DNA from 2 places in the Thermaerobacter sp. FW80 genome. Region 2 is predicted to be linked to the other one. Evidence: predicted binding sites of a transcription regulator. Region 2 holds the regulator's gene; the other holds the start of a gene.
What was found. Region 2 encodes HrcA, which represses chaperone genes, less so after heat shock. Its sites were predicted from a motif close to TGTTAGCACTCNNNNNNNNNGAGTGCTAACA; they were not measured.

Region 1 (7,206 bases), 520 kb from region 2:
GCAGCGGCGGCGGCCAGGGCGAGGCGACGCTGATCCGCGTCGATCCGTGACGCCGGCCGGGGGGCCGGTGGCGGGGAGCCGCCCGGCGGATGGCGCCACGCCGGGCCACCGGATCGGTCGGCCCGGGAGCGGCGGCGTCAGGAGGACGACGCCGCGGGTCGAACCGGCCCCGGCCGGCGGATGCGTGGGAAGGGGGATCGGCTCCCGTGTCCAACGGATCCACCCCGCCGGAGGGCTGCGCCGCATCGGGCCCGCCGGAGGGCTCGGCCGCATCGGGTGCACCGAACCCGCAGCCCGGGGAACCGGGGCCGCCACCGCGGCACCCGGCCAAGGCGGAGGCGCCCGGCTTCCGGGAGCCCTTCCCGGCGGAGGGCCTGCCCACCGTCGCCGAGGCGCGCCGGCGGATCCTGGCCGCCGCCGGCCAGCCGCCGCTGGCGGTGGAGGAGCTGCCGCTGGCCGCGGCCCTCGGCCGCGTCCTGGCCAAGCCGGTGTACGCGCCCGAGGACGTCCCCGCCTTCCACCGCGCCACGGTGGACGGCTACGCCGTGCGCAGCCAGGACCTGCGGGGGATCGCGCCCGGGCGGCCGGCCCGCCTGCAGGTGGTGTGCCGGGTCCTGGTGGGCCGGGCCGCCGCCGTGCGGGTCGAACCCGGCCAGGCGGTGGCCGTCCCCACCGGGGGCATGCTGCCGCCCGGCGCCGACTGCGTCGTGATGTTCGAGCACACCACCCGCGAGGGGTCGTGGCTGCTGGTGCACCGGTTCGCGGGCCCGGGCGACAACGTCATCGCCCGGGGCGAAGACGCCGCCGCCGGCCTGGCGCTGTTGACGCCGGGGCGCCGGCTCGGTCCGGCCGAGCTGGGGGCCCTGGCGGGGGCCGGCGTCACGCGGGTGCCGGTCACCCGCCCGCCGCGGGTGGCGCTGCTGCTCACCGGCGATGAGATCGTGCCCCCGGAGCGGACGCCGGCGCCCGGCCAGATCCGCGACATCAACGGGGTGGCGCTGGCGGCTGCCCTGCGGCAGGACGGCGCCCAGCCCCTGGAACCCGTCTACGTGCCCGACGAGCCGGCTGCCTTCCGGGAGGCGCTGCGGCGCGCCCTCCAGCAAGCGGACCTGGTGCTGATCTCCGGCGGCAGCTCGGTGGGCGAGCGCGACCTCACGGCCCAGTTGGCGGCGGAGCTGGAGCCGCCTGGCGTGATCCTCCACGGCGTCGCCCTGAAGCCGGGCAAGCCGACGCTGTTCGCCATGGCGGGGCGCAAGCCCGTCTTCGGCTTGCCGGGCAACCCCGTGTCCGCCCTGGTGGTCTATCGCTTGCTGGTGCGGCCGGTGGTGTTCCGCTGGCTCGGCCTCGAGCCGCCGGCGGGACCCGGCCCACGGATCCGCGCCCGCCTGGAGACCGCCCTGCGGCGCCCGGCCGGCCGCGAGGAGTACGTCCCCGTCGCCCTGCTCTGGCGCGGTGGGGAGTATGCCGCGCGGCCGCAACCGCGCAAGTCCGGGTTGATCACCGCCCTGACCGGGGCCCAGGGGCTGGTGCACCTGCCCATGGCCATCGACGAGCTGCCGGCCGGCGCCGAGGTGGAGGTGATCCCCTGGTGAGGCAGCGAGCCCGTCCCTCCGACCGGGCCGGGGGACCGGAGGGGGACCGCCCGGCGGGGGCGTCCGCCGGAGGGGAGCCGGCGCCCGCCGCACCGGAGGCGCGGGGCGAGGACGCCGGTGGCCGGCGGGTCGTACCCTCTCCGGCGGAGGAACCGGCCGCGCCGGTCCCGTCCGGGGCGCCGGCGTGGACGCACCTGGACGCCGCAGGCCGGGCGCAGATGGTCGACACCAGCGGGAAGGCGGTGACGGTGCGGGAGGCGGTGGCGCGGGGCCGGGTGCGCATGGCGCCGACCACCCTGGCCCGCCTGCGGGCCGGCGACGTGCCCAAGGGCGACGTGTGGGCCGTCGCCCGGGTGGCGGGGATCCTGGCGGCCAAGGAGACCGGCCGGCTGATCCCCCTGTGTCACCCGCTGCCCCTGGACACCGTCGCCGTCGACTTCCGGCTGACGCAGGACGCGGTGGAGATCCAGGCGACGGTGCGCACCGCGGCGCGCACGGGGGTGGAGATGGAAGCCCTGACGGCCGTGGCGGTGGCCGCCCTGACGCTGGTCGACATGGGCAAGGCCCTGGACAAGGGGATGGTCGTCGAGGGGATCCGCCTGGTGCGCAAGACGGGGGGGCGCAGCGGCGACTATTGGCGGGCCGGCGAACCGCCTTGGGAGGCGGTGGGCGAGCCCGTCCGGCCCGAAGCCACCCGGGCGGAGGGCGGCAGGTCCCGCTGACGGGGCTCGCCGGCGGACCCAGGGGAGCGCGGAGGCGCGTGTCGCGGCCCGCAGCCGCGCGGGGCGGCGCGGCGTCGGAACGGGAGGGGGCGTTGGCCGTGCGGGTGGCGATCCTCACCGTCAGCGACGGGGTCAGCCAGGGTTGGCGCCGGGACGCGAGCGGGGACTATCTGGCGCGATGGGCCACAGAGCGCGGGTTCGCGGTGGTGGCCCGCGGCGTGGTGCCCGACGACCGCCGGGCCATCGCCCGCTGGCTGGCCGCGGTGGCCGACGGGCGGGGAGCGGCGGCTGCCCGCGACGGGGACGACGGGTCGGAGCGGACCGCATCGCAGCAGGGTGCCGCCTCCATCCCCGACCTGATCCTGACTACGGGCGGCACGGGCCTCGGCCCCCGGGACGTCACCCCCGAGGCGACGCTGGACGTGGTGGAGCGGGTCGTCCCGGGCCTTCCCGAGCGCATGCGGGCGGCGACGGGGGCGGCCAATGTGATGGCCTACCTCTCCCGGGCGGTGGCGGGCATCCGGGGGCGCACCCTGATCGTCAACCTGCCGGGCAGCCCGCGGGGCGTGGCCGAGTGCCTCGAGGTCCTCGCACCGCTGCTGGACCACGCCGTCGCCATCCTCCACGGCGGCGGGCATCGCGACGCCCGTTGAGATCCGCCGACCGCTGCACCCATCGCCGCACCCGTCGCCGACGCGTGGGAACCTACGGGCGCCTCGCGAGGCGTCGGGGTCCTTCGCCGTCGGGAGGGGGGCGCCGAGCCGGTTCGTCCGCACCGGCGTGCCGGCGCACGCGGCGCATAATCCGGCGCCGAGCGGGGCAGAAGCAATAGCGGCAAGCATGGGAGCGGCGGCCAATTCGGGGGTTGACGACCGTTTCTGGCCGCCTTACCATAGTCGATGGCTTAGCACTCTCCGACGGGGAGTGCTAACAGGACAGGAGTCCCGCGGCTCGGGGGCTCGGGCCCGCCGGGCAGCGATCCTGCCAGATCCGATCACGGCACCATTCGACCGCTGTGGCCGGGCGCCCCGGAGCCGAACCCTCAGCGCACCAGGGAGGTGGACGGCGGTGAGCGTTCAGCCGCAGCCCAAGGGAGGGACCGTGTCGGTGAAGCTGCGCCCTCTCGGCGACCGGGTGGTCGTCAAGGTGATCGAGGAGGAGGAGCGGACCAAGGGCGGGATCATCCTGCCGGACACGGCCAAGGAGAAGCCGCAGCAGGGTGAGGTCCTGGCCGTGGGCACGGGCCGCATCCTCGAGAACGGCCAGAAGGTCCCCCTCGAGGTCAAGGAAGGCGACCGGGTGATCTTCTCCAAGTACGCCGGCACCGAGGTCAAGCTGGATGACGAGGAGCTGCTGATCCTCAGCGAGCGCGACATCCTGGCGGTCATCCAGTGAGCGTTCGTGACCGAGGAGGGAAGGCGGCATGCCGAAGCAGCTGGTCTTCAACGAGCAGGCGCGGCGCAGCCTGGAGAAGGGGCTGAACACCGTCGCCAACGCCGTCAAGATCACCCTGGGGCCCAAGGGCCGCAACGTGGTCCTGGAGAAGAAGTTCGGCTCGCCGACCATCACCAATGACGGCGTGACCATCGCCCGCGAGATCGAGCTGAAGGACCCCTTCGAGAACATGGGCGCCAAGCTCCTCACGGAGGTGGCGACCAAGACCAACGACGTGGCCGGTGACGGGACCACCACCGCCATCGTCCTGGGCCAGGCCATGGTCCGCGAGGGCATGAAGGTGGTGGCCGCCGGCGCGAACCCGATCCTGGTCAAGCGGGGCATCGAGAAGGCGGTCGCGGCCGTCGTCGATGAGATCAAGCGGATCGCCAAGCCCGTCGAGACCAAGGAAGCGACCCAGCAGGTGGCCTCCATCTCCGCCAACGACGAAGAGATCGGCAAGATGATCGCCGACGCCATGGAGAAGGTCGGCAAGGACGGCGTGATCACGGTCGAGGAGAGCAAGACCCTGGACACGACCGTCGAGGTCGTGGAGGGCATGCAGTTCGACCGGGGCTACCTGTCGCCGTACTTCGTCACCGACGCCGAGGCGATGGAGGCCGTCCTCGAGGAGCCCTTCATCCTGATCACCGACCGCAAGATCTCGTCCGTCAACGACCTGCTGCCGGTGCTGCAGCGGGTGGTGGAGCGCGGCAAGCCGCTGCTGATCATCGCCGAGGACGTCGAGGGCGAGGCGCTGGCGACCCTGGTGGTCAACAAGATCCGCGGCACGCTGCAGTCCTGCGCGGTCAAGGCGCCCGGCTTCGGCGATCGGCGTAAGGCGATGCTGGAGGACATCGCCATCCTCACCGGCGGCCAGGTGATCTCCGAAGACCTGGGCATCAAGCTGGAGAACGTCACGCCCGACATGTTCGGCCGGGCCAAGAAGGTGGTCGTGGAGAAGGAGAACACGACCATCGTCGAGGGCGCTGGCGATCCCGAGAAGATCAAGGCCCGCATCAACGTCATCAAGCGGCAGATCGAGGAGACCACCTCGGACTTCGACCGCGAGAAGCTGCAGGAGCGGCTGGCCAAGCTGGCCGGCGGCGTGGCCGTGATCAAGGTCGGCGCCGCGACCGAGGTGGAGATGAAGGAGAAGAAGTACCGCATCGAGGACGCCCTCTCGGCCACGCGGGCGGCGGTGGAGGAGGGCATCGTCCCCGGTGGCGGTGCCACGCTGGTCCACGCCATCAAGGCGCTGGACAAGGTGGAGGCCCGCAACGAGGACGAGCGGATGGGCATCGAGATCGTCCGCCGCGCCCTGGAGGAGCCGCTGCGCCAGATCGCGGCCAACGCGGGTATGGAGGGCTCGGTGGTCGTCGAGCGGGTCAAGCAGCTGCCGGACAACGAGGGCTTCGATGCCCTGACGGGCGAGTACGGCGACATGTTCGCCCGCGGCATCGTCGACCCGGCCAAGGTGACCCGGTCGGCGCTGCAGAACGCGGCCAGCATCGCCGCCATGGTGCTGACCACCGAGTCGCTGGTGGCCGACCTGCCCGAGGAGAAGAAGGAGGCGGCCGGCAGCAACGTGGGCGACATGGACTTCTGAGTCCGTCGCCCGCTGGGCCGTGGCCGGGGCGGGGTGCCCGCGCGGGAGGCGCGGGCACCCCGCCCCTGTTTGCTCAAGCGGGGCTACTGCCCTTCGCTGGCGCGGCGGACGAACCGGCCGGGGCGCCGCGGGCCGCAGGGCATCGCCCCGCGGCCCGCGGCGGCGGCTTGGCATGTTCCAGAACTGCCGCGGCGTCCTCCGGTTCATCGGGCGTCAGGAACGACGAGGACGCCGGTGTCGGAGCCCACGATCCGCTCCTTCATGCCAACAAATCGCTGGGAACGTGCACCGTCAAGGACTGACGGCCTTCCGCCACCGCAATCCCTCCCCGCTCCGGCCATCCCGGGTTGGCGGCCAACCCGCCCATGGACCTGTTCAAAACGCATCGTCTTGCTACGATATCATGTTAAGATATCACGTTGTGACATCGATCGACGCTACGCCGGCGACCTCGAGTCGTCTCTGCCCCCGGTCCGCGGCCCGCGGGAACCGGCCGCGGTCCCGGTACCTGCGTCTCACCCTTGCGCTCCGCCCGTACCGGGCAGGAAGGGAGCGATGGCCATGGTCGGGATGGAAGGGGAGCCGTCTCTGGTGGAACCGGAAGAGCGCGTGGTGATCCTCGACTTCGGTTCGCAGTACGGTCACCTGATCGCCCGGCGGGTGCGGGAGCTCGGGGTGTACTCGGTGGTCCTGCCCCACCACACCCCCCTGGCTGCGATCCTCCGCCACCGCCCGCGGGGGGTGATCCTCTCCGGCGGTCCCGCCAGCGTCTACGAGCCGGGGGCACCGCAATGCGACCCCGAGCTCTGGCAGGCCGGGGTGCCGGTCCTCGGCATCTGCTACGGCATGCAGCTGATGGTCCACCAGCTCGGGGGCCGGGTCGTCCCGGCGGCACGGCGGGAGTACGGCCCCGCCACCCTCCACGTGGACGAACCCGGCCGCCTGCTGGCGGGCCTCGGCGCGCGGGTGGACGTCTGGATGAGCCACGCCGATCGGGTCGAGGTGCTGCCGCCCGGCTTCACCGTGTTGGCGCACACCGCGGATGCGCCCTACGCGGCCATCGAGGGGGGCGACGGGCGCTGGCTCGGCGTCCAGTTCCACCCCGAGGTCGCCCACACGCCGCGGGGCCGGGACATCCTGGCCAACTTCCTCTTCCGGGTCTGCGGCTGCCGGGGCGGCTGGTCCATGGCCGACTTCGTCGAGCGGGCCGTGACGGCCCTGCGGCGGCGGCTCGACGGGGCCCGTGCCCTGTGCGCGCTGAGCGGCGGCGTCGACTCGGCCGTGGCGGCCGCGCTGGTGCATCGCGCCATCGGCTCGCGGCTGGTCGCCGTGTTCGTCGACACCGGTCTCCTGCGGGAGGGCGAGGTCGAGGAGGTCCGATCCACCTTCTCCGGGCTCGGCATGGACCTGCGGGTGGTCGACGCGCGGGACCGGTTCCTCGATGCGCTCGCCGGCCTGGTCGACCCCGAGGCCAAGCGCAAGGCCGTGGGGGAGACCTTCATCCGCGTGTTCGAGGAACAGGCCCGACGCCTCGCCGCCGAGCTGGGGCCGATCCCCTACCTGGTCCAGGGGACGACCTATCCGGACGTGATCGAGAGCGGCGGCGGGGCGGCCGCCACCATCAAGAGCCACCACAACGTGGGCGGGTTGCCGCCCGACCTGGACTTCGAGCTGGTGGAACCGCTGCGCGACCTGTTCAAGGACGAGGTGCGGGAGGTCGGGCGCCGGCTCGGGCTGCCGACGGCCCTCATCGAGCGCCATCCCTTCCCGGGACCGGGGCTCGCCATCCGGACCGTGGGCGCCGTCACCGCCGAACGCCTCCGGCGCCTGCGGGCGTGCGACCGGATCG
Region 2 (7,206 bases):
TGCTGACCGGTGCCGAAGGCCATGCCGGGGTCCAGCACCAGCGGGATGCGGGGGCCGGGGTCGACCCGATGGCGCTCCCAGCTGGGCACCACCAGCAACCGCCGGCCGACGGGGAGGGGACGGAAGTGGGCCTTCCACGCCTCGGCCCACTCGTCCACGGCCCGCGCCCGGACCGCCGGCGCCCACGGCCCCACCGCCGGGAAGACCTGCCGCACGCGCCGCCAGCGCTCGCCCAGCCGGCGATAGCGCTCCTCGAACCCCTCTTCCGGCAGGTAGGCCCGGATGCGCACGGTGCCGCCCCGTTCCTCCCAGGCGAAGCCGGCATCCACCACCTCCAGCACCGCGGCGGCCGCCGCCTCGGCCGCCTGGGCGGGCACGTCGATGACCATCTCCAGCCAGCGCACGGCCGACCCCCCGTTGGCACGCCGCGCCGCCCGGACCGCAGCCCCTCGGTCCCGGCCCGCGCCGTCCGCGCCCACCCCTCGGCAGCGAAGCCCGCAGCGGGCCCGGCCCGGTGCGGGCACCCGCCCCCGGGATCCGGGGTGCCTCCGGGGTGCCTCCCGCCGAGGGCATGGACTGGCCTCGGCGGCTCCTTCGGCGCCCGTTCACCCCGTGGGGGCTGCTACAGGTTGAAGGCGTCCCGCATCCGCTGGAAGAGGCCGCGTTCCTCCACCACGGCCTCGCCCCGCAGGCGGGCCAGCTCCAGCAGCAGCTCGCGCTCCCGCTCGGTGAGGCGGCGCGGGACCTCCACCCGCACCCGCACCAGCTGGTCGCCGCGGCCGCCGCCCCGCAGGCGGGGCATCCCCTTGCCCTTGAGGCGGATCACCTGGCCGGGCTGGGTGCCGGGCGGGATGAGCAGCTCCTCCTCCCCCTCCAGGGTCGGGACCCGCAACCGGGCGCCCAAGGCGGCCTGGGCGATGCCGAGGCCGACCTCGGTGACGATGTCGTCGCCCTCTCGCCGGAACACCGGGTGCGGCTTGATGCGGATCCGCACGTAGAGGTCGCCGGGCGGCCCGCCGCGGCGGCCCGGCTGGCCCTGCCCGCGCAGCCGCAGCCGCATGCCGTCGTCGACGCCCGCGGGGATCTCGACCTCCAGGGTGCGCGGGCGGCGCACCTGACCGCGGCCGCCACAGGTGCGGCAGGCGGCGGCCGCCATGCGCCCCGCGCCGCCGCAGCGCGGGCACGTCTGCACGGTGACGAACTGGCCGAAGGGGGTCGCCCGCGCCGAGCGGATCTGGCCGGTGCCGCCGCACTGGGGGCAGGCCACCAGGCGCCCGCCCTCGGCGCCGGTGCCGCGGCAGGCGGCACACGGCTCCGGGCGTTCGATGCGGATCTCCCGGCGCCCGCCGCGGGCGGCCTCCTCCAGCGTCAGCTCCAGCTCCGTCTCCAGGTCCGCGCCCCGCACGGGGCCGCCGCGCCGGGACGCCCGGCCACCCCCGAAGACGGCGTCGAAGAGGTCGCCGAAGCCGAAATCGCCGAATCCCTCGAACCCCTCGAAGCCGCCGAAGGGACCAAACCCGCCGTCGGCGCCGCCGGCTCCGCCCGGGCCCCCGGCCGTCCACGGTCCGGCCCCGGCGCCTTCGGCCGTGCCGAAGCGGTCGTAGGCCGCCCGCTTCTCCGGGTCGCTCAGGACCTGGTACGCCTCGTTGATCTCCTTGAACCGGCGCTCCGCCTCGGGGTCGCCCGGGTTGGCGTCCGGGTGGTAGCGGCGGGCCAGCCGCCGATACGCCTTCTTGATCTCCTCCGGGGACGCGTCGCGCGAGACCCCCAGGATCTCGTAGTAGTCCTTCGCCACGCCGCACCTCCCCCCTCATGGCGCCGGCGGCGTCCGGCCGCGGCGACCGGCCCGGCCGGGACGGGCGGTCTCAGTCGCCGCCCGTCCCGGTGCGCTCGTCCTTGGCCCGGTACCCGGCATCGTAGACGTCGCCGGTCCCCCCGGAGGCGGAGGAACCCGCGCCCCCGGTCTCGCCCGCCGCCCCGCTCGCCGAGCCCCCGCCGGCCGCGGCCGCCTGCTGCTCGTAGATCTTGCGGCCGGCTTCGAGCAGGGCCTCGGAGAGCTCCTCGATGCGGCGCCGGATGGCCGCGGTGTCGTCGCCCCGGGCGGCCTCCTCCAGCGCCTTGATGCGCTCCTCGATGCGCTGCTTGACCCCCGCGTCCAGCTTGCCCTCGTGCTCCTTCAGGGTCTTGCGCGCCTGGTAGAGCGTGGCGTCCGCCTGGTTGCGCGCCTCGATGAGCTCCTTGCGCTTGCGGTCCTCCTCGGCGTGCTGCTCGGCCTCCTTGATCATGCGCTGGATCTCTTCCTCGGTCAGCCCGCCCTGGGACTTGATGGTGATCTTCTGCTCCCGCCCGGTGCCCAGGTCCTTGGCGCGCACGTGGACGATGCCGTTGACGTCGATGTCGAAGGTGACCTCGATCTGCGGCACCCCCCGGGGCGCCGGCGGGATCCCGTCCAGGATGAACCGGCCCAGCGTCTTGTTGTCCTTGGCCAGCGGCCGCTCGCCCTGGACGACGTGGATCTCCACCTGGGTCTGCCCGTCGGCGGCGGTGGAGAAGATCTTCGACTTGGACGTCGGGATCGCGGTGTTGCGCGGGATCATGGGCTCGACCACGCCGCCCAGGACCTCGACGCCCAGGGTCAGGGGCGTGACGTCGACCAGCACCAGGTCCTTGACCTCGCCGGCCAGCACCCCGGCCTGGATGGCGGCGCCCATGGCCACCACCTCATCGGGGTTGACCCCCTTGTGGGGCTCCTTGCCAAAGAACTCCCGGATCGCCCGCTGCACCGCGGGGATGCGGGTGGAGCCGCCCACCAGGATGATCTTGTCGATGTCCTCCGGCTTGAGCCCCGCGTCCTCCAGGGCGCGGCGGGTGGGCCCCATGGTCGCCTCCACCAGGTCGGCCGTCAGCTCCTCGAACTTCGCCCGCGTCAGCGTCATGTCCAGGTGCTTCGGGCCGCTGGCGTCGGCGGTGATGAAGGGCAGGTTGATGTTCGTGCTCAGGGTCGACGACAGCTCGATCTTCGCCTTCTCCGCCGCCTCCTTGAGCCGCTGCAAGGCCATGCGGTCCTGGCGCAGGTCGATGCCGTGCTCCTTCTTGAACTCCTCGGCCAGCCAGTCGATGATCCGCTGGTCGAAGTCGTCGCCGCCCAGGTGGTTGTTGCCGCTGGTGGCCCGGACCTCGAAGACGCCGTCCCCCAGCTCGAGGATGGAGACGTCGAAGGTGCCGCCGCCCAGGTCGAAGACCAGGATCTTCTGGTCTTCCTCCTTGTCCAGGCCGTAGGCCAGGGCGGCCGCCGTCGGCTCGTTGATGATGCGCAGCACCTCGAGGCCCGCGATGCGGCCCGCGTTCTTGGTCGCCTGGCGCTGGGCGTCGTTGAAGTAGGCGGGGACGGTGATCACCGCCTGCGTCACCGGCTCGCCCAGGTAGGCCTCGGCGTCCTGCTTGAGCTTCCGCAGGATCATGGCCGAGATCTCCTCGGGCGAGTAGAGCTTGCCGTCCACCTCCACCCGGGCGTCCCCGTTGGGTCCCTCGACCACCTTGTAGGGCACCCGGGCGGCCTCGTCCCGCACCTCGCTGAAGCGGCGCCCCATGAAGCGCTTGATCGAGAAGATGGTGCGCTCGGGGTTGGTGACGGCCTGTCGCTTGGCCACCTGGCCGACCAGCAGCTCGCCGTCCTTGGACCAACCCACCACCGAAGGGGTGAGGCGGCTGCCCTCGGCGTTGGTGATCACCGTGGGCTCGCCACCCTCCAGCACCGCCACCACGGAGTTGGTGGTGCCCAGGTCGATGCCCACCACCTTGCCCATGCCCGCTTCCCCTCCTCCGCGCATGCGTCGCCTTGCCGGTGGCCGCGGCGTTCCCCGGTCACCGGCCGCCGTCCTGCGCCGCGGCGCCCCCGGCGCCATCGGCACCGGTCTCGCCCCGGGCGGGGTCGGCCCCCGCCTGGCCGGCGGCGTCGGCCGACGGCGGCGCGGTCGCGGCCGGGGTTCCCGCGGGTGCCACCGCGACCTTGACCATGGCGGGGCGCAGGGTTCGTCCCCGGTATAGGTAGCCCCGCTGGAACACTTCTATCACCGTGCCGTCGGGACGGTCGGCGGTCTCCACGCGCGCCACCGCCTCGTGGCGGTGGGGATCGAAGGGCTGGCCCTCGGCCTCCATGGGTTCGACGCCGACCTGCCGGAGCACGTCGAGGAACTGCCGGTGGATCATGGCCACGCCCTGCACCACGGGGTGCCCGGCGTCGCCCCCCGCCGCCAGCGCCCGCTCCAGGTTGTCCAGCACGGGCAGCAGCGCCCGGACCAGCTCCGCCTCGGCGTCCTGCCGCCAGCGGCGCTGCTCTTCCATCATGCGGCGCCGGTAGTTGGTGAAGTCGGCCTGCAGCCGGCGCAGCTGGTCCAGGTACTCCTGGGCCTGGCGGCGAGCCGCCTCCGCTTCCGAGCGGGCGGCCGCGGCTTCGGCACGGGCCGCGTCGGCCGCGGCGCGGGCCTCGGCCGCCTCCCGGCGGGCCGCCTCCAGCGCCGCCAGGGCCTGGGCGAGGTCCCTGGGCGCGGCCTGGGCCTCGGCGGGTGCGGACCCGCCGGCGCTCGACCGGGCGGCCGGATCCGCCGCCTCCCCCGGCTCCGCGGCCGTGGCCGCCGCCGGACCCTCGGCCTCGTCCGCGGAGGACGCAGCCGTGGCCGCCGGAGGGCTCCCGCCCCCTTCCGCAGCGGGCGCAGCCGGCCCCTCGTCCGCCTCCTTCCGCGGGGGCGCGGAGGCCGCGCCCGGCGGGGCGGTCCGCGCCGCGGCGGTCCCTCCCTCGCCCCGGACCGCGGAGGGCTCGCCGCCGCCGGCGCCCTCCGGAGCCGATGCCGCCGTGGGGCGCGTCGCCTCCACCCGCGGTTCCCCCTCGACCCTCGACTCACCCACGATCGGGCTCCGCCTCCTTCCGGCCTCCGGCCCGCACCCGGACAAAAAAGCCCCGCCACCGGTGGCAGGGACGCGGATCCCGTCCGGCGGCGGGCCCCATCAACGCACCGTGCGTTCCATCGCCTCCGTCAGCAGCTGGGCCAACAGCTCCATCACGCTGGTGATGCGGGCGTAGTGCATGCGCTTCGGCCCGAGGACGGCGATGCGGCCCGCCGCCTCACCCCCAAGCCGGTAGGTGGCGCTGATCACGCTGCAGTCGTAGAGGTCCGGGTACGGGTTCTCGTGACCGATGGTGATCACCAGCTCGTCGCCGCCCTGCCGGCCCAGCAGGTCGCGGACCAGCTCCTGCTGCTCCACCAGGCCCAGGACGGCCTGGGCCCGCTGGACGTCCTGGAACTCGGGCTGGCGGAACAACCGCCGCGTGCCGAGGACGAACACCGGGTGGTCGTCTTCGGACGCCGGCGGCCGCAAGGCCTCCAGCGCCGCCTCGAGCAGGGCGCCGCACGCCGCCAGTTCGTCGTGCAACTCGCGCAACGCCGTGCGGCCCACCTGATCCAGGGTGAGCCCGGCCAGCCTGCGCGTCAGCACGGCGGAGATGCGCTGCAGATCCGCCTCGCTGGCGGGCTCGGGCAGCTCCACCAGCCGCTGCTGCACCAGCCCCTCGTCCGTGACCAGGACCAGCACGGCCCGCCGCTCGCTGAGCGGGAGCACCTGCAGGTGCCGGAAGGTCACCGGTTCCACCCGCGGCGACTCCACCAGGGCCAGGCAGTCCGTGGTCTCGCTGAGCACCTGGGCCGTCTGCCGCAGCAACCGGCTGACGTGGTCGACCCGCTCCGCGTACATGCGCCGCAGGCGCTCCACCAGTTCGGGCGGCGGGGTGACCGCGTCCATCAGCATGTCGACGAAGAAGCGGTAGCCCCGGTCGGAAGGGATCCGCCCGGCGGAGGTGTGGGGCTGCTCGAGGAAGCCCATCTCCTCCAGGTCCGCCATCTCGTTGCGGATGGTGGCCGGGCTCACGCCCAGACCGTACTTGCGGGCCAGGGTGCGGGATCCGACCGGCTCCGCCGTGTCGACGTAGTCCTCGACCACCGCCTTGAGGACCTGTTGCTTGCGGCGGTCCATCGGCTGATCCCCCCTCGGCCCCGGAGCCCGCCCGGCCGGTTCCGGCCGGGCACGGGGTGCCGCCGTGGCGGCCTCCGGCGACCTGCGGGTCGACGCGTCCCTCCGCTTAGCACTCGATGACAGAGAGTGCTAACGATCCTCCTTACAAGGTAGCACCGGCGCGGGATCCCGTCAACGCGTCGGCGCCGCCGCGTCGACGCCGCCCGGCCCGCCGCCCGCACCCGTCCGGATGTCATCGGTGTCGACGAAGGCGACCAGCACGCTGTTGGCCACCGGCACCGCCGCCGGGCTGAGCCGGATCCGTCCCCCCTCGCGAACCAGCCACCCCTCCTCCAGCAGCCGCCGGATCGCCCTGGGGAAGGCCTCCTCCGGGGTCAACCCGAAGCGGCGCGCGAACCGGCCCTCGTCGACCCCCTCCGCCAGCCGCAGGCCGAGGATCATGGTGTCCTCCATCGCCCGTCGCCGATCCACCCGCTCCGTGACGTCCACCGGCAGCCGGCCCTCGGCCAGGGCGGCCGCGTAGGCCATGGGGTGGAGCCGGTTGCGCCGCCGCTCGCCGCGCCAGCAGGACCAGGCCCCCGGCCCCGCCCCCAGGTAGGAGCCGTTGAGCCAGTACACCCGGTTGTGCACCGACTCCCTCCCCGGTCGGGCGTAGTTGGAGATCTCGTACCGGACGAACCCGGCCTCGCCCAGCACCTCGTACGCGCGATCGAACATGGCCCGCTCGGCGTCCTCGCCGGGCAGCTGGAGCCGGCCCGCCTCCCACTCCCGGTAGAAGGGCGTGCCGGGATGGAGCTCGAGCCCGTAGCAGGAGACGTGCTCGGGTCCCAGGTCGACCACCGCCCGCAACGACGCCTCCCACTGCTCCAGGCTCTGGCCCGGCAGGCCGAAGATCAGGTCGACGTTCACGTTGTCGAACCCGGCCCGCCGCACCCGCCGGTAGGTGGCGCAGAAGTCGGCCCAGGTGTGGTCGCGACCGATGGCCCGCAACAGCTCGTCCTGCACGGCCTGCAGGCCCAGGCTGAGGCGGTTGACGCCCCCGTCCCGCAGGACGGCCAACCGCTCCTCGTCCAGGGTGCCGGGGTTGCACTCCACGGTGACCTCGGCGTCCGGCGCGAGACGGAAGGCGCGGCGCACCGCCGCCAGCAGCCGCTCCAGTTCCGCCGGCTCCAGGATCGA

Region 1: a site for HrcA is predicted at 3,217-3,247, ahead of groES (co-chaperone GroES). Genes of this name have one in related genera too.

Annotation. Positions count from the first base shown of each region.
Region 1 covers NZ_CP037895.1:1,152,038-1,159,243, forward strand. The annotation lists gene E1B22_RS04975 (acetyl-CoA C-acetyltransferase) at 1-50, shown strand, start outside; gene glp (gephyrin-like molybdotransferase Glp) at 207-1,592, shown strand; gene moaC (cyclic pyranopterin monophosphate synthase MoaC) at 1,589-2,314, shown strand; gene E1B22_RS04990 (molybdenum cofactor biosynthesis protein B) at 2,413-2,967, shown strand; gene groES (co-chaperone GroES) at 3,383-3,709, shown strand; gene groL (chaperonin GroEL) at 3,738-5,357, shown strand; gene guaA (glutamine-hydrolyzing GMP synthase) at 5,919-7,206, shown strand, end outside.
Region 2 covers NZ_CP037895.1:634,510-641,715, forward strand. The annotation lists gene E1B22_RS02600 (50S ribosomal protein L11 methyltransferase) at 1-404, opposite strand, end outside; gene dnaJ (molecular chaperone DnaJ) at 623-1,795, opposite strand; gene dnaK (molecular chaperone DnaK) at 1,866-3,806, opposite strand; gene grpE (nucleotide exchange factor GrpE) at 3,865-4,905, opposite strand; gene hrcA (heat-inducible transcriptional repressor HrcA) at 5,005-6,027, opposite strand; gene hemW (radical SAM family heme chaperone HemW) at 6,199-7,206, opposite strand, start outside.